4 regions of the Variovorax sp. NFACC27 genome follow, and region 3 is predicted to be linked to each of the others. Evidence: predicted binding sites of a transcription regulator. Region 3 holds the regulator's gene; each other region holds the start of a gene.

Region 1 (4,074 bases), 2.1 Mb from region 3:
GTGAGCCAGGCCACGCAGTTGCAAATCAACTAATTCGGCCTATGCCCACAAGAGGAAAATGTTAGTAAGGCCCGCTTTTTGACTTTAAACGAGCACCTTATTCACAATAGCGCTGGATAACGTCACATGATGTGACGTTTTCTTAGAACTTTCTTCTTCGTGGGCGTCTTGTAAACGCACTGAACTAGCTACGGTGCGGTTCGGGTGCCCCCAAAAGGCACCATGAAAACGCATCTTCAGCCCGCCAATCCCAACGAACAATCCGACACGCTCCTGGTGTTCCTGCCCGGGGCGTACCTGAAGCCCGACGAGTTCGAGCGCGAGGGCTTCATCGACGCGGTGCGCGAACGCCATCTGGCGGCCGACGCCCTGCTGGTCGACGCGGACGTTTCCTACTACTACGAACAGACCCTGAGCGACCGCCTGCACACCGAGGTCATCGAGCCGCAGCGCGCCAAGGGCTACAAGTCGATCTGGCTCGTGGGCATTTCCATCGGCGGCTTCGGCGCGCTGATCCACGAACTGGCGCGGCCTGGCTCGGTCGACGGCATCGTGGCGCTCGCGCCCTACCTCGGACGCCGGGTGCTCGGCGCGGAGATCAAGAAGGCCGGCGGCCTGCGCGCCTGGCAGGCTCCCACCGGGCCGCAGCCCGACGAGGAACCCGACCGCAAGCTCTGGCCCTTCTTCCAGCAGTACCTGGAAGCCAAGCCGTCGAAGAACCTGCCGCCGCTGTACCTCGGGTTCGGGCTCGAGGACCGCTTCGCCAGCAACCACAAGCTGCTGGCCGACGCCCTGCCGCCGGGGCGCGTCTTCACGACCGAAGGCGGCCACGACTGGCCGCAATGGCGCCAGCTATGGCGCAATGTGCTGGACGTGCTGCCGCTGCCGGCCGCCGGCAGGTCGCCGAAGCAAACGATTACGCAGTCTCAGGTAACGCCGCCTCGGGCTCGGACAGCGACGCCATGGGCCATCGCGGCCTGACGTCGAAGGCATAGCGCTCGCTCGCCTGCGACAGCCCCGACTGCAGCCGCATCGCGGCGGCCATGGCGATCATGGCGCCGTTGTCGGTGCACAGGTGCAGCTCGGGGTAGTGCACCCGCACCTTGCGCTTGGCGCAGGCCGCATTCAGCTGCTCGCGCAGGCTCCTGTTGGCCCCCACTCCACCGGCCACCACCAGCCGCTTGAGGCCGGTCTGGTCCAGTGCAGCCAGCGATTTCTTCAGCAGCACCTCGACGATGGCCGCCTGCGTGGATGCCGCCAGGTCCGCCTTGCGGGCCTCGAGTTCGTCGCCCAGCTTCTTGGCCTGCGTGAGCACGGCCGTCTTCAGTCCGGCGAAGGAAAAGTCGAGATCGCCGCTGTGCAGCAGCGGGCGCGGCAGCTTGAAGGCCGCGACATCGCCGCCCTCTGCCAGCTTCGCCAGCCACGGCCCGCCGGGATACGGCAGCCCCATCAGCTTGGCGCTCTTGTCGAAGGCCTCTCCGGCCGCGTCGTCGATGGTCTCGCCGAGCAGCTCGTAGCGGCCCACGCCGTCCACGCGCATCAGCTGCGTGTGGCCGCCCGACACCAGCAGCGCGACGAAGGGAAACTCCGGCGGATCGGCGCTCAGGAACGGCGACAGCAGGTGCCCTTCGAGGTGATGCACACCCAGCACCGGCTTGCCCAGCGCCACGCCCAGCGCACAGGCCACGCCCGCGCCCACCAGCAGCGCGCCCGCGAGCCCCGGCCCGCGCGTGTAGGCCACCACATCGATCTCGTCCAGCGATCGGCCGGCTTCGGCCATGACCGTCTCGGTCAGCGGCAGCACGCGGCGGATGTGGTCGCGGCTGGCCAGTTCGGGCACAACGCCGCCATAGGCCTGGTGCATGGAGATCTGGCTGTGCAGCGCGTGCGAACGCAGCACCGGCAGCGCGCTGCCTTGCGACTCGACCAGCGCCACGCCGGTCTCGTCGCAGGATGATTCGATTCCCAACAAGAGCATGCCGCCGAGTGTAGGCGTCGGCCCCCTCCCGGCGCCCGCGAAGGGGAAAGCGGCGGCGATTGGCGCCTCGCGAGGCACGGATGTTGCAGTGACGCTGCCAGAGCCCCGCGCCCCACCATGAAATCCGGACTGAGTTTCCTCATCGCCGCCCGTCGCTGCGAAATCGACGAGCTGGACCGGCTCGCGCGCACCAGCGAGCTGGTGGGCCTGATCGGCCGGCTGGTCCATGCGCTGCAGCGCGAGCGCGGCATGTCGAACATGTTCCTCACCTCGCGCGGCGTCCGCTTCGCCGAGCAGCGCGGCCCGCAGATCGCCGAATGCGTCGTGCTCGAGCAGGAGGTCCGCGCCTGCTTCGACCAGCTCGAGGCCGACAACTACCACCGCGGCTCCGACGCCGGCAACAACGCGCGCCTGTTCAGCCGCATCGCCTGGGTGCTGCCGGGCCTGGACGCCCTGCCCGCCCTGCGCCGGCGCATCGACGCGCTCGAACTCAAGCCGGCCCAGTCCACCGCCGCCTTCGCCAAGCTCGTCGCCGGCCTGCTCTCGGTGGTGTTCGAGGCGGCCGACGGCGCCACCGACCCCGAGATCTCGCGCCTGCTGGTTGCGATGTTCAACTTCATGCAGGGCAAGGAGTTCGCCGGCCAGGAGCGCGCATTCGGCTCCGCCGCGCTCGCTCTGGGCCGCAGCGACGAGGCGCAGCGCCTGCAGTGGCTGCACCTGATCGAGTCGCAGGAGCGCTGCTTCCAAGTCTTCACCGACTTCTCGGGTGAAGAGGTGCTCGCGCTCTGGCGCGACAGCCAGCCCGACACCGAGGTGGCCGAGCTGGAGCGCATACGCCGGCGCGGCGCGGTTTCCGCGCCGGCCGACGTGCCGCTGAGCCAGGCCTGGTTCGACTGCTGCACCCGCCGCATCGACGCCATGAAGATCGTGGAGGAACGCCTGGCCGGCGACCTGCGCGCGCTGTGCGAGCACAAGACCGCGCAGGCCCGCAGCGAGCTTCGCGAATACCGCCAACTCCTCGACTCGCTGGCGCCCCAGGCCGGCGCCCTCTTCTTCGACGATGCCGATGCCCAGGCCGCCGCGCCGGCCCAGTTCGGCCGCCACCTGGAGCGCTCGGTGCTCGACATGGTCCGGGAGCAGTCGCGGCGCCTGCAGGCCATGAGCGACGAGCTCGAGACCGTGCGCGCCTCGCTCAACGAACGCAAGTGGGTCGACCGCGCCAAGGGCCTGCTGATGGCGCATCGCCGCCTCAGCGAGGAAGACGCCCACAAGATGCTGCGCCAGACCGCCATGAACCAGAAGCGGCGGCTGGTCGACGTGGCCGAGTCGATGCTCGCGATGGCCGACTACCTGCCCATGCTCGACCGCGCACCGCCGCGTTGAAGCGAGCGGCTCCGGCGTTCAACTTGGTGCACTGCACAACAACCGTGCCACCGCCCTGCGCCACCCCGGCCGCCCCTTCACCCGCGACGCCCTGCGACTTCGTGCGATATCCAGCTACTTTCTTGATAGCAGCCGGCGAATCTCGAAGCTGGCACACCGCTTGCAAGCAATAAGTTCGTAGGCCCTCGATGGGTCTCCAGGCAGGCGGCACCCAACGGCGGGTGCTTCCCACCGAACCGGACAAAGGCGTCCCCATCCCGCAAGGGCTCGTTTTCGAGCAGCCCCTGCGCGGTGCGGACGCCTTTTCGTTTTTGTCTCGCCCTGTTTGTTTTGTTTGTCTTCAACCGGAGCCCCGCCCCATGACCGACCTGCTCAAAACCCGCCTCAGCCGACGCCGCGTACTGCAAGCCGCGGCCATCGGCGCCGCCGGCATCGACCCCGCCCTGCGCGCGGCCGTCTGGGCCCAGGGCTCCGACAAGCCCGAGAAGGAAGAAGTGAAGATCGGCTTCATCCCGCTGACCGACTGCGCCAGCGTGGTGATGGCCTCGGTGCTTGGCATCGACAAGAAGTACGGCGTGAAGATCGTGCCCAGCAAGGAAGCCAGCTGGGCCGGCGTGCGCGACAAGCTGGCCAACGGCGAGCTGGATTTCGCCCACGTCCTCTACGGCCTGGTCTACGGCATGCACCTGGGCCTGAGCGGCCCGAAGAAGGAC
Region 2 (4,074 bases), 1.9 Mb from region 3:
CAGAAAGGCACGACGGGCTGGCTGGTCGAGTGGATGTCGAGGATGTGGTCTGCCGCCTCGACCACCGGGCGCAGGATGCGCGCGCGGCTGAGTTCGGGGCTGTCCTCGGTGCCGTCGAGCCATTCGGGCGACCAGATGCGGTTGAGGTTGTGCACGAGCTGCCGGCTGTCGAAGGGCAGTGCCTCGTTGAAGGATTCGTACGCGGCCACGTTGGCGAAGCTCACGGTGAGCGTGCCGATCTTCGGGCGCACATTGTTGTCGAGCAGGTGCGTGGCGGCCGTCATGCCGCAGATCTCGTTGCCGTGCGTGAGCGCGTTGATCAGCACGTGCGGGCCGGGCTTGCCGGACTCGAAGCGGTGCACGTAGTCGACGCCCACGTTGCCCTTGCGGTAGGCGGAAAGATCGCGCGGGAGGACTTCGAGGGCGGGGGGAGCTTGGGTCATGGGGCGAATGGTTGAAGCGAAGCGACCGGCAAGTTTGCTACAGGGCGCGCGTTCGCGCCCGCCCGCGCGGCAACACCGGCGCGCGACGCTCAACCTTCACCCCGGGCCGGCTACCGGATCTGCTGGTAGTCCACCGGCACCCAGACGTAGCCCTTGCCCTCGGCCCGCACGTGGCCCAGCCCCGGGAACGGCAGGTGCGCGCTGCCCACCAGGTAGCGGCCCTTGGCCGCATCGGCGTACGCCTTCTTGCGCTCGGCCGCCGCCGGCTTGGAGTCGACGTCGAAGGAAATGGTGATCTGCGGCTGCGCGAACTGCACCGCGGCCACGTGCATCAGGTCGCCCCACAACACCAGCTTCTGGCCCTTGGACTCGACGACGTAGATGTTGTGGCCGGGCGTGTGGCCGTGGGCGGGCACGGCCCTGATGCCGGGCGCCAGCTCGGTGCCGCCCTTCATGCCCTTGAACTTGCCGGCTTCCACGTAGGGGTTCAGCGAGGCCATCGCGCCCTGGAAGAAGCCCTTCATCTCGGCCGAGGCCTTCTCCAGGTTGACCTTGTTCAGCCAGAAGTCGGCGTCTTCCTGTCCGGCGTGGATGGTGGCGTTGGGGAACACCAGCTTGCCGTCCTGCACCAGGCCACCGACGTGGTCGCCGTGCATGTGGGTGATGAGCACGTCGTCGACCTGGTCGGGCTGGTAGCCCGCTGCCTTGAGGTTGGCCTGCAGGTTGCCGAGCGTGGGGCCGAAGAGGCCGCCGGCGCCGGTGTCGACCAGCACGAGCTTGCTGCCGGTGTTGATGAGGTAGCCGTTCACCGAAGTGGGCACGGCGTCCTTCTCGAAGCCCCGGTCGAGCAGCTTGCCGACCTGTTCCTGGGTGGTGTTGGTGAGCAGCTTCTTGGGTTCGAGGTCGAGGGTGCCGTCGAAGAGCGCCGTCACCTCGAAGTCGCCGAGCATCATGCGGTAGAAGCCCGGCGCCTGGGTCTTGACCTGCGGCGCGCCGGCCAGCGCCGTGGAAGAAAACGAAAGCATCAGCAGGCTGCCGGCCAGCGCGGCGATGCCCTGGCGCAGCCAGCGAGCGGGTGTTGTTGTCATGGTTCGGCTCCTCGGTGGTTTGAAGGGGCGCCGAGAATAGCCGAGGCAGGCCGGCCCTGCTGGGCGCCTGCCTACCAGTTGACCTCACGCTCCGGCGTGGCCGAGATGTGGTGGATCGACAGGTCGGCGCCGTCGTATTCCTCCTCCTGCGACAGCCGCAGTCCCGCCACCGCCTTCAGCGCGCCGTACACCGCCGCACCGGCCAGCGCCGCCCAGGCCACGCCCATGACGGTGCCGATGAGCTGCGCCCACACGTTCACGCCGCCGATGCCGCCCAGCGCCTGCGTGCCGAAGATGCCGGCCGCGATGCCGCCCCAGGTGCCGCACAGGCCGTGCAACGGCCACACGCCCAGCACGTCGTCGATCTTCCATTTGTTCTGCGTGAGCGTGAACAGCTTGACGAAGATGCCGCCCGCCACGCCGCCCACCACCAGCGCGCCCAGCGGGTGCATCAGGTCGGAGCCGGCGCACACGGCCACGAGGCCGGCGAGCGGGCCGTTGTAGACGAAGCCGGGGTCGTTCTTGCCCATGGCCAGCGCCACCAGCGTGCCGCCAACCATCGCCATCAGCGAGTTGACGGCTACCAGGCCGGAGATCTTGTCGATGCTCTGCGCGCTCATCACGTTGAAGCCGAACCAGCCCACGCACAGCACCCAGGCGCCGAGCGCGAGAAAAGGAATGTTCGACGGCGGATGCGCGCTCAGCGAGCCGTCGCCCCTGTAGCGGTTGCGCCGCGCGCCCAGCAGCACCACCGCCGGCAGCGCCAGCCAGCCGCCCACCGCGTGCACCACCACCGAGCCCGCGAAGTCGTGGAACTCGTGGCCGGTGAGCGAGGCGATCCATTCCTGGATGCCGAAGTGCTTGTTCCAGGCGATGCCCTCGAAGAGCGGATAGACGAAGCCGACGATCACCGCCGTGGCGATCAGCTGCGGCCAGAACTTGGCGCGCTCGGCGATGCCGCCCGAGATGATGGCCGGAATGGCCGCGGCGAAGGTCAGCAGGAAGAAGAACTTCACGAGCTCGTAGCCGCTCTTTGCCGACAGTTCGGTGGCGCTCACGAAGAAATGCGTGCCGTAGGCCACGCCGTAGCCCACCAGGAAATACACGATGGTCGAGACCGAGAAGTCGACCAGGATCTTCACCAGCGCATTGACCTGGTTCTTCTTGCGCACGGTGCCCAGTTCGAGAAAGGCAAAGCCGGCGTGCATGGCCAGGACCATGATGGCGCCGAGAAGGATGAACAGCGCATCTGCGCCCTGTTTGAGTGCGTCCATTGGAGCTTCTTGCGGATTTTTGGTTTGAATTGGTGCGCCGCACCCGAATCAACCAGTGCGGCCGGCCAATGAAGCAAAAATGGTGCCAAAAAGCTCTCTGATGGTGCGAAATGAACCAATAGCGGGCCAATCACGGCCCGTCACGCACCGGATCAGGCCGCGCCGATGCCCGTGCGCAGGGCGTCCCGGTAGCGGCGGCTGCACGGCACGGTGGTGCCGTCGTGCATGTGCAGCCGGGCGTCGCCGCCGTCCAGCGGCTCGATTTCCTTGATGCGCCCCAGGTTCACCGCATGGCTGCGGTGCACGCGCGCGAAGAGCGCGGGGTCGAGCTGGGTCAGGAAGTCGGTCAGCGTGGAGCGCAGCAGGTAGTCGTGGCCGTTGACGTGCAGGCCGACGTAGTTGCCCTCGGCCTGGAGCCAGTCGATGTCGGTGGCGGCGATGAGGAATTCGCGGCGCAGCTTGCGCACCAGGAAGCGCTCGGGGCGCGCGGGCGGCGGTGGTGGTGATGGCGGCGGCTGGGGTGTTTCCGGCACCGGGGGTTCGAAACCCACCGGTTCCGCCAAAGCCGGAGCCGGGGCCGGAGGCGGCATCGCCACGCCCTCCTCCGGCGCGTCGAGCACCCGCGCCTCGCCCTGCAGGCGCAGCAGGAACAGCCGGTAGGCCCAGATGCCGAAGACGATGCTCACGTACCCCCGCACGTCCTTCAGGTACTCGTAGCTCCACTGGCCGGCCCAGCCCCAGAAGTCGTAGCGCTCCCCCGCCATGGCATAGACCAGCGCCCGCAGCCCGAACATGCCGACCACGTGGGCTACGCTGAACACCACGCTCGCCACCAGGTGCAAGCCCAGGAAGCGCGGCAGATGGGTGCGCGCCAGCGGCGACAGCCGGCGCTCGACGGCCGCCAGCACGGGCACCAGCAGCAGCAACACCAGGTGGCTCGACCCTTCCCAGGTCGCGACCTCCCAGTTGGGCCGGGGCACGGCCCGGGTGCGCATGTCGACGATCGCCACCATCGTGCTGAACACGGCGTGAAGGCTCATCAGCACGATCCAGAAAGCCACCTCCAGCGGCCGGCGGATCGGTGCGTAGCGCTCGTACAGATTCTTGCGGGGGTCTCCCATGCGGGGAATTCTCGCGAAAACAGGCCCCCGGGCCGGCTTTTTCGCCCCGGATTTCGTCCCCGCAGGCCACCGCTCGTCACAAAGCCGGGGCGATCCGTCCCCTGGCCGCGCCATGCGGAGGCGGCCGGGCCGAGCATGGCGGCCTTCC
Region 3 (4,074 bases):
TCAGGTCGTGAACTATTTGATCGGCGAAGCAAAGAAGGGCTGAGCCCTTGGATTCACGCTGTTTCTGGTAGCAAACCAGAGCGAAAGTCAAGCCCGCCTAGGCGGGCTTTTTCATCTGTGCGTGCGGGGCAGAAGCACTCAGACGCATACAATGCCGAGCAAGTTTCGTGCCTCTATGACATTGCACTCTTACCCCACCATCCCCTTCCTTCGTCGCGTCAGCCGGCTGGCTGCCGGCGCGCTGTTGCTGGCCGGCTTCGCCTCGGGTGCCCTGGCCGAGACCGCCGACCGCTCCAAGCCGATGAACATCGAGTCGGACGCGATGCGCTACGACGACCTGAAGCAGACCAGCGTGTTCACCGGCAACGTTTTGGTGACAAAGGGCACGATCATCATCCGCGGCGCGCGGCTGGACGTGCGCCAGGACGCCGAGGGCTACCAGTACGGCGTGGTCACGGCGGCACCCGGCAAGCGGGCCTACTACAAGCAGAAGCGCAACGCGCCCGACGAGTGGATCGAGGGCGAGTCGGAAGTGATCGAGTACGACAGCCGCGCCGACAACGTCAAGTTCATCCGCAACGCCACCATGCGCCGGCTGCTGGGCGCCACGCCGAACGACGAGAGCCAGGGCGCGCTGATCGTCTACGACCAGAGCAACGACACCTACACCGTCAACGGTTCCACCGTGCCGCCGAACACCGCCGTCAACGCCTCGGCTCCGGGCGGGCGCGTCAGGACCATCCTGACCCCCAAGGCCGCCACAGCCCCTGCGGCCGGCGCCTCGGCCCCGGCCGCCGGCGCGAAGGCGCCGCCGCCGGCACCCACCCCGGCACCCGGCAAGGGCCTGCGCCAGAGCACCACGCTCGGCAGTGACCAGGGAGATACCCGCAAGTGATCGAATCCGCAGGAACGCAGGACGTCAACGGCGCCCCGGGCAGCCGCCTGGTCGCGCGCGGCCTGAAGAAGAGCTACGGCAGCCGCACGGTCGTGAAGGACGTCTCGCTCGACGTGCAGAAGGGCGAAGTCGTCGGGCTGCTCGGCCCCAACGGCGCCGGCAAGACCACGTCGTTCTACATGATCGTGGGTCTGGTGCGCGCCGATGCCGGCGACATCGCCATCGACGGCGAGCCCATCGCCCACATGCCGATCCACCGCCGCGCCCGCATGGGCCTGAGCTACCTGCCGCAGGAAGCCTCGATCTTCCGCAAGCTCACGGTCGAGGAGAACGTGCGCGCCGTGCTCGAGTTGCAGATGGAGCCCGACGCGAACGGCAAGATGGCCCCGCTGTCGAAGCCGCACATCGAGGAGCGCCTGTCCGAGCTGCTGGCCGACCTGCGCGTCGACCACCTGCGCGATTCGCCCGCGCTCGCGCTGTCGGGCGGCGAGCGCCGCCGCGTCGAGATCGCGCGCGCCCTGGCCACGCAGCCGCGCTTCATCCTGCTGGACGAGCCCTTCGCCGGTATCGACCCGATCGCGGTGATCGAGATCCAGCGGATCATCAGCTTCCTGAAGGAGCGCGGCATCGGCGTGCTCATCACCGATCACAACGTGCGCGAGACGCTGGGCATCTGCGATCACGCCTTCATCATCAGCGACGGGCATGTGCTGGCACAAGGCACGCCTTCGGAGATCGTCGACAACGCCGAGGTACGCAGGGTGTACCTGGGCGAGCACTTCCGCATGTAAGGCGCGGGGGCGGTTTCCACCATGAAGCAAGGGCTGTCCCTTCGCGTTTCGCAGCATCTGGCGCTGACGCCACAGCTGCAGCAGTCGATCAGGCTGCTTCAACTCTCCACGCTCGAACTGAGCCAGGAGGTGGAGCAGATGCTCGACGAGAACCCGTTCCTCGAGCGCACCGCGGAAGAAGCGGCGCGCGAGGAATTCGGGCTCGACACGGCCGATGCCCCGGTTCCGCGCGATGAAGGCGGTGACGGTGGTGAAGGCGGGGACGGCGAGGGCGACTTCGCTTCGCCGGCCGCCAGCAGCGCATCCACTGCTTCCACCGAAACCGTCACCAGCACGGCCGACACCGACGGCCCCGCCGCCGACATCTCCGAGCGCGAGCCCGACTGGGAAGGCGACGGCACCGTCGACATGGCGCCCGACGACAGCGAATGGGGCAGCGACGCGCCCGCGCGCCAGAACAACCTGGGCGACGACGAGCGCGCCGACGCCACCGAGCTCGCGCGCAGCCAGGAGTCGCTGCAGTCCTTCCTGCATCGCCAGGCGCTGAGCCTGCGCCTCGACGAGAACGACAGCGCCGCGCTGCGCTTCCTGATCGAGTCGCTCAACGACGACGGCTACCTCGAAGACTCGCTGCCCGCCCTGGCCTCGGGCCTGGCCGGCGACGACAACGACCAGTTCGACGACCTGGTGCACCACTTCCAGGTGGCGCTCGGCCTGCTCCAGAGCCTGGAGCCCGCCGGCGTCGGCGCGCGCGACCTCGGCGAATGCCTGAGCATCCAGCTGCGCGCCATGGCCAGCGAGGACGAGACCGAGGAAGAGGAGCAGGTCCGCAAGACCGCCATCGCCATCTGCAAGCAGCCGATGGAGCTGCTCGCGCGCCGCGACTTCAAGCGCCTGGCCACGCTCACCCGCAGCAACGAGGACCTGGTGCGCTCGGCGCTGCAGATCATCGCGCGGCTGGAGCCCAAGCCGGGCCGCAGCTTCGTCGACGTCGAGCGCAACATCATCATTCCCGACGTGATCGTCACCAAGACCGGGCGCGGCACGAACGTGAAGTTCCGCGTCATGCTCAACCCCGAGGTGATGCCGCGCCTGCGCGTGCACGACATCTACGCCGGCGCGCTCAAGTCGCACAAGGGCGAGGGCAGCCAGGCGCTGTCGCAGCGGCTGCAGGAGGCGCGCTGGTTCATCAAGAACATCCAGCAGCGCTTCGACACCATCCTGCGCGTGAGCAACGCCATCGTCGAGCGGCAGAAGAGCTACTTCGTGCACGGCGAGCTCGCGATGCGCCCGCTGGTGCTGCGCGAGATCGCCGACGAGCTGGGCCTGCACGAATCGACCATCTCGCGCGTGACCACCGCCAAGTACATGGCCACGCCCTTCGGCACGGTCGAGCTCAAGTACTTCTTCGGCTCGGCGCTGGGCACCGAGACCGGCGGCAATGCGTCGAGCACCGCGGTGCGCGCGCTCATCAAGCAGTTCGTCGGCTCCGAGAGCGTGAAGAAGCCGCTGTCGGACAGCCAGATCTCCGAGATGCTGAAGGAACAGGGCATCGAGTGCGCGCGCCGCACCGTCGCCAAGTACCGCGAAGCGCTTCGCATCGCGCCCGCCAACCTGCGCAAAGCCCTGTAGAAAGACACCGTCGATGAGCCGGGGCCTGATGTCGCGCTGTGGGCATTGGGTCTTCGCCATGGTGGCGGTGGTGCTGTTCGCAGGCTGCGCCACGCTGCCCGACGAGGCGCCGCGCACGCCCACCAGGGCCATGGCCGTCTCGGCCGACACTGCCCTCGGCAAGATCGCGCTGGCTTCCCAGCCCGACCCCGACCTGAGCGGCTTCCGCCTGATGCCCGGCGGCGATTTCGCCTTCGACACCCGCATCCAGCTGGCCCGCCGCGCGCAGCGCACGCTCGACGTGCAGTACTACCAGATCGAGAACGACGAGACCGGCCGCTACCTGCTGCGCACCCTGCGCGACGCCGCCCTGCGCGGCGTGCGCGTGCGGCTGCTGATGGACGACCTCTACACCTCCGGCGAAGACGAGTTGCTGCTCGGCCTCGCCGCCACGCCCAACGTGGAGCTGCGGCTGTTCAACCCGTTCCCGGCCGGCCGCGGCAGCCTGCTGAAGCGCTTCACCGCCTCGCTCTTCGACTTCAGCCGCGTCAACCGCCGCATGCACAACAAGCTGTTCATCGCCGACGGCGCGATGGCGGTCGCGGGCGGGCGCAACATCGGCAACCAGTACTTCAGGCGCACCGCGGGCGAGAACTTCATCGACCTCGATACCTTCGTCACAGGCGCGCTCATCCCCCGGCTGGGCAGTCTCTTCGACCAGTACTGGAACAGTGTCTACGTGCGGCCGATCCAGTCGGTGGCGAGCAGTGCCTTGTC
Region 4 (4,074 bases), 1.5 Mb from region 3:
ATGAGCGCCGCGGCCGCCGCGCGCTCCTTCACCGGGTCGTTCCACGCGCCGGTGTAGATCACGTTGACGGTGGCGTTCGGGTTCATCTTCTGCGCGCCGAGCGCGAAGGCGTTGATGGTCCAGTTCACCACGCCGAAAGGGTTGGCCGCGACGAAGCCGAGCTTGCCGGTCTTCGATGCGGCACCGGCGGCCATGCCGCAGAGGTACTGGCTCTCGTAGGTGCGGCCGTAGAACGATTCGAGGTTGCTGCCGTTGGTGGTGCCAGAGCCGTTGAGGAAAGCCACGTCGGGGTACTTGGCGGCCAGGTCCTTGAAGCTGTCGGAGTAGCCGAAGGCGGTGCCGATCACGATGTTGGCGCCGCGCTGGATGAACTTCTCGGCCGCCGGCTTGATGGCCGACGCGTCCTCGGGCACGTTCTCCACGAACTGGATCTTCTGGCCGATCTCCTTCTCGATCTTCACGCGGGCCTCGTCGAAGGCCTGCGTCCAGCCGCCGTCGTTCTTGGGGCCGAAGTAGAGCATCGCGATCTTCGGCTTGTCCTTCAGCGTGAAGCCGTCGGCCGCCGCGGCGGGCAGCGAGGTGAAGAACGCGCCGCCGGCCGCGATGGTCATCGCTAGGCCCAGGCCGGGAGTGAGGGTGCGCAGCTGCTGCATGGAACTACCTTTGAGAAGAGGCGTTGAAGAAGCGTTGAAGGGAGGAGAGGCGAAACGGAAAGAAGCGGCGCAGCGCGCGTCACATCATGAAGTTGATGCGGAACACGTTGCCCTCGGGATCGAGCAGCACCGACTGGTACCAGTTGTAGTAGGTGACGTACGGCGGCTTCACGAGCGTGGCGCCGGCTTCGAGCGCAACGGGCACCATGCGGTCGACATCGGCCTGGCTGTCGACGTCGATGTTCAGCAGGAACTTCACGCCGCGCGTGTCCGAGAACTCGCTCAGGTGCAGCAGCTCGTAGGCATCGAGGGCGTTGAAGCCGAGGCTCGACTTGCCGGTATCGAGCCCGCGGAAGATCGGCGAGCGGATCGCCTCGATCTCCTCGAAGCCGAACACGCGCTGGTAGAAGCCGCTGAGGGCGACAACGTCCTTCGCGAAGACGTTGACGTAGGACAGGTGAGCCATGCGTTCAGGCCGCCACTTTGGTGCCGCCGAAGGTCGTCTGCTTGACGAACTTCGAAGTGAGGTGGTCGCCCGAGGAAATGGGCGCGTACTTCGCCTGCTCGCCCGGTGCGAGGCAGCTGGGCAGGCACTCGACCATCGCGTCGTAGTTGGGCTGGTGGAAGAACACCAGCGACTGGCGGCGGTTGGTGCTCGCCACCTCGAAGGGCGGGTTGATCACGCGGTGCAGCGTGGACACCCACTGGTCGTTGGTCCACTGCATCATGAGGTCGGCGATGTTGACCACCAGGCCGCCCTCGACCTGCGGCACGTCGACCCATTGGCCGGCCTTGTTGAACACCTGCAGGCCCTTGTCGTCGGGCAGGACGATGGTGAGGCTGCCGTAGTCGCTGTGCGCGCCCGCGCGCAGCTGGCCGGGCAGCGGCTGCTCGCGCTGCGGCGGGTAGCTCAGCACGCGGAACATGCTGATGTGCCTGTCGATCTTGTCGTCGAAGAAGAACTCGGGCAGCGACAGGCCGAGCGCGAAGACGCGCATCAGCGAGCGCGAGAGATCGCTCATCGCATCGAAGTAGCCCTCGTAGGCTTCGCGGAAGCCCTCGATGGGCGGCCAGCTGTTGGGCTCGAAGTGCGGGCCTGCGGCAGGCCCGCGGTGGTAGTCGTCGTCCGGCACGTTCGAGGGGCCGATGGAGAACGATTCCTTCAGGTCGCCCGGCGCCGCCTCCTCGAGGCTGTAGGAGAGGCCTTCCTCTCCCACCGCGCTGTAGCCGCGCACCGCGTCCTCGCGCGGACGATCGACCTTGCGCTTCTCGCCCAGCGGCATGTCGAAGAACCTGCGCGAGAGCGATGACACGCGCGAGATCAGATCGGGCGAGATGCCGTGGTTGGTGATGACGAGAAAGCCGATGCTGCGGCAGGCCTCGTCGACTTTCTTCGCTACCTCCGCCTTGCCTTCGGCGGTTCCGGCGAAGTAGGGCGCGAGATCGATGATGGGTACGGAAAGCAGGGTCATGGCAGGTTCCTCATGCTTGGCATGCCTTTCGCCATGCAACGTCTGTGCCAGTTGGACCAAATGGACAAAACCCATCCGTCGCGTCAGCATGGTGCGCATTGCCGTGCCGCGAAGACGGTTGCGGCGCAAGGCGATGCATCGCGGCTTTACAGTGGTGCGTTGTCCTGTCCACCGATTCACGACCGAACGAACGAGGGAAGAGCGAGGGAAGATGCCGAAGACCAAAGCACTGGCCGCGAGCGCCAGCAAAGAGATCCCGGTGCGCAAGCGCGCGAAGCCCGCGGTGCGCAGCGCGTCCGCGGTGAACCGCAGGCTGCGCCAGATCGAGGACAAGCGCAGCGCGATCCTCGGTGCCGCGCTGGGGCTGTTCTCGCGCTTCGGCCTGCATGGCACGTCCATCGACCAGGTGGCGGCGCGCGCCGACGTTTCGAAGAGCAACCTGCTCTACTACTTCGCGAACAAGGAAGAGCTCTACGTCAACGTGCTGCGCGACCTGCTCGCGCTGTGGCTCGAACCGCTACGCGGCTTCAGCGCGGAGCAGGACCCGGCCCAGGCCATCGGCGACTACATCCGCCGCAAGCTGGTGATCTCGCGCGACCGGCCCGATGCGTCGCGGCTCTTCTGCCTGGAGATGATCCAGGGCGCGCCGCTGCTGCGCGACGAACTCGACCGAGAACTGCGCACGCTGGTGGAGAAGAAATCGGAAGTGATCCGCGCATGGATCGAAGCGGGCAAGCTGGCGCCTGTCGATCCGCATCACCTCATCTTCGCGCTGTGGGCGGTGACGCAGCACTACGCGGACTTCGGCGTACAGGTGCAGGCGCTGTCGGGGCACACGCTGGAAGACGAGGCATTCTTCGAGCGCACGGTGGAGAACGTGCAGCGCATCGTTCTCCAGGGCATCGCGCCGCGCTGAGGCTTGCTCCCTCTCCCCTTGGGGAGAGGGAAGGAAAAGAGATCAGTGCTGCTGCGGTGCCGCGATCTCGTGGTACTGCCGGTCGAAGTAGATGAGGCCCTGCGCCGCGCCGCCGATAGCGATGGAGACGGCCTCGCAGAACAGCACGTCGTGCGTGCCCGCGCTCGTCGCGTGCACCACGCGGCAGTCGAAGGACACGGCCGCGTCGTCGAGCACCGGCGAGCCGGTGGTCTTGCTGCTCCAGCGGGCTGCGGCGAAGCGCTCGTCCATCGGCGTCCTGCCGCCGAAGAGCGCGGACAGCGACTGGTGCCCGGCAGCCAGCACGTTGACGCACAGCACGCCATTCGCCTTGAATGCCGGGTACACCGAGGCCGAACGATTCAGGCACACCAGCAGCGTCGGCGGCTCGTCGGTCACGCTGCAGACTGCCGAGGCAGTGAAGCCCGCGCGGCCCGCGGGACCGTCGGTGGTGATGATGTTGACCGCTGCGCCCAGCCGTGCCATCGCATTGCGGTAGTCGGCCTTCTGCAAGCCGGGGGGAATCGATGCCGATGGGGAGACGGGGTTCGAGGCCATGGCGTTGTGCAGCATGTCGCGCGGCTCCTTCAGGCCAGCACGCAGGCCTCGTCGAAGGCCAGCCGCGGCAGGCGGCCGAACACCTTCGACGCGTCGCCGTGGCCGAGGTTGATGAGGAAGTTGACGGTCCAGTCGGTGCCCTCGAAGAAGGCCGCGTCGACCTTCGCCTTGTCGAAGCCCGACATCGGACCCGCATCGAGGCCGACCGCGCGCGCCGCGAGCAGCAGGTAGCCCGCCTGCAGGCTGGCGTTGCGGAAGGCGGTCTCGTGCGCGGCCTCGGGGCTGCCGGTGAACCAGCTGCGCGCGTCGGCATGCGGGAACAGCGTGGGCAGCCTGTCGTAGAACTTGCGGTCCCACGCGGCGATGACCGTGACGGGCGCGGCCATGGTCTTGTCGAGATTGCCCTTGGAGAGAGCCGGTGCGAGGCGCTGCTTGCCTTCGGGCGTGCGCACGAAGA

The links. The regulator sigma-54, encoded in region 3, starts transcription at its own class of promoters, with help from an activator protein. The targets are predictions, from matches to a motif close to TGGCANGNAANCTGCTTT.
Region 1: the regulator sigma-54 is predicted to act here: its motif matches at 2,051-2,068, upstream of ABL840_RS13520 (nitrate- and nitrite sensing domain-containing protein).
Region 2: the regulator sigma-54 is predicted to act here: its motif matches at 2,876-2,893, upstream of ABL840_RS12765 (ammonium transporter).
Region 4: the regulator sigma-54 is predicted to act here: its motif matches at 2,158-2,175, upstream of ABL840_RS35575 (isopenicillin N synthase family dioxygenase).

What each region holds. Positions count from the first base shown of each region.
Region 1 is NZ_CP157613.1:2,895,163-2,899,236, reverse strand. Features, by position in the region: gene ABL840_RS13535 (Hsp20/alpha crystallin family protein) at 1-33, shown strand, start outside; gene ABL840_RS13530 (alpha/beta hydrolase-fold protein) at 223-981, shown strand; gene tsaD (tRNA (adenosine(37)-N6)-threonylcarbamoyltransferase complex transferase subunit TsaD) at 917-1,978, opposite strand; gene ABL840_RS13520 (nitrate- and nitrite sensing domain-containing protein) at 2,096-3,361, shown strand; gene ABL840_RS13515 (CmpA/NrtA family ABC transporter substrate-binding protein) at 3,721-4,074, shown strand, end outside.
Region 2 is NZ_CP157613.1:2,726,903-2,730,976, reverse strand. Features, by position in the region: gene ABL840_RS12775 (succinylglutamate desuccinylase/aspartoacylase domain-containing protein) at 1-443, opposite strand, end outside; gene ABL840_RS12770 (MBL fold metallo-hydrolase) at 554-1,531, opposite strand; gene ABL840_RS12765 (ammonium transporter) at 1,603-2,805, opposite strand; gene ABL840_RS12760 (LytTR family DNA-binding domain-containing protein) at 2,958-3,926, opposite strand.
Region 3 is NZ_CP157613.1:786,048-790,121, forward strand. Features, by position in the region: gene ABL840_RS03605 (thiol:disulfide interchange protein DsbA/DsbL) at 1-43, shown strand, start outside; gene lptA (lipopolysaccharide transport periplasmic protein LptA) at 176-895, shown strand; gene lptB (LPS export ABC transporter ATP-binding protein) at 892-1,686, shown strand; gene rpoN (RNA polymerase factor sigma-54) at 1,708-3,318, shown strand; gene ABL840_RS03625 (phospholipase D family protein) at 3,332-4,074, shown strand, end outside.
Region 4 is NZ_CP157613.1:7,593,607-7,597,680, reverse strand. Features, by position in the region: gene ABL840_RS35585 (BMP family ABC transporter substrate-binding protein) at 1-653, opposite strand, end outside; gene ABL840_RS35580 (VOC family protein) at 733-1,119, opposite strand; gene ABL840_RS35575 (isopenicillin N synthase family dioxygenase) at 1,124-2,125, opposite strand; gene rutR (HTH-type transcriptional regulator RutR) at 2,337-3,041, shown strand; gene rutF (NADH-dependent FMN reductase RutF) at 3,084-3,632, opposite strand; gene ABL840_RS35560 (malonic semialdehyde reductase) at 3,647-4,074, opposite strand, start outside.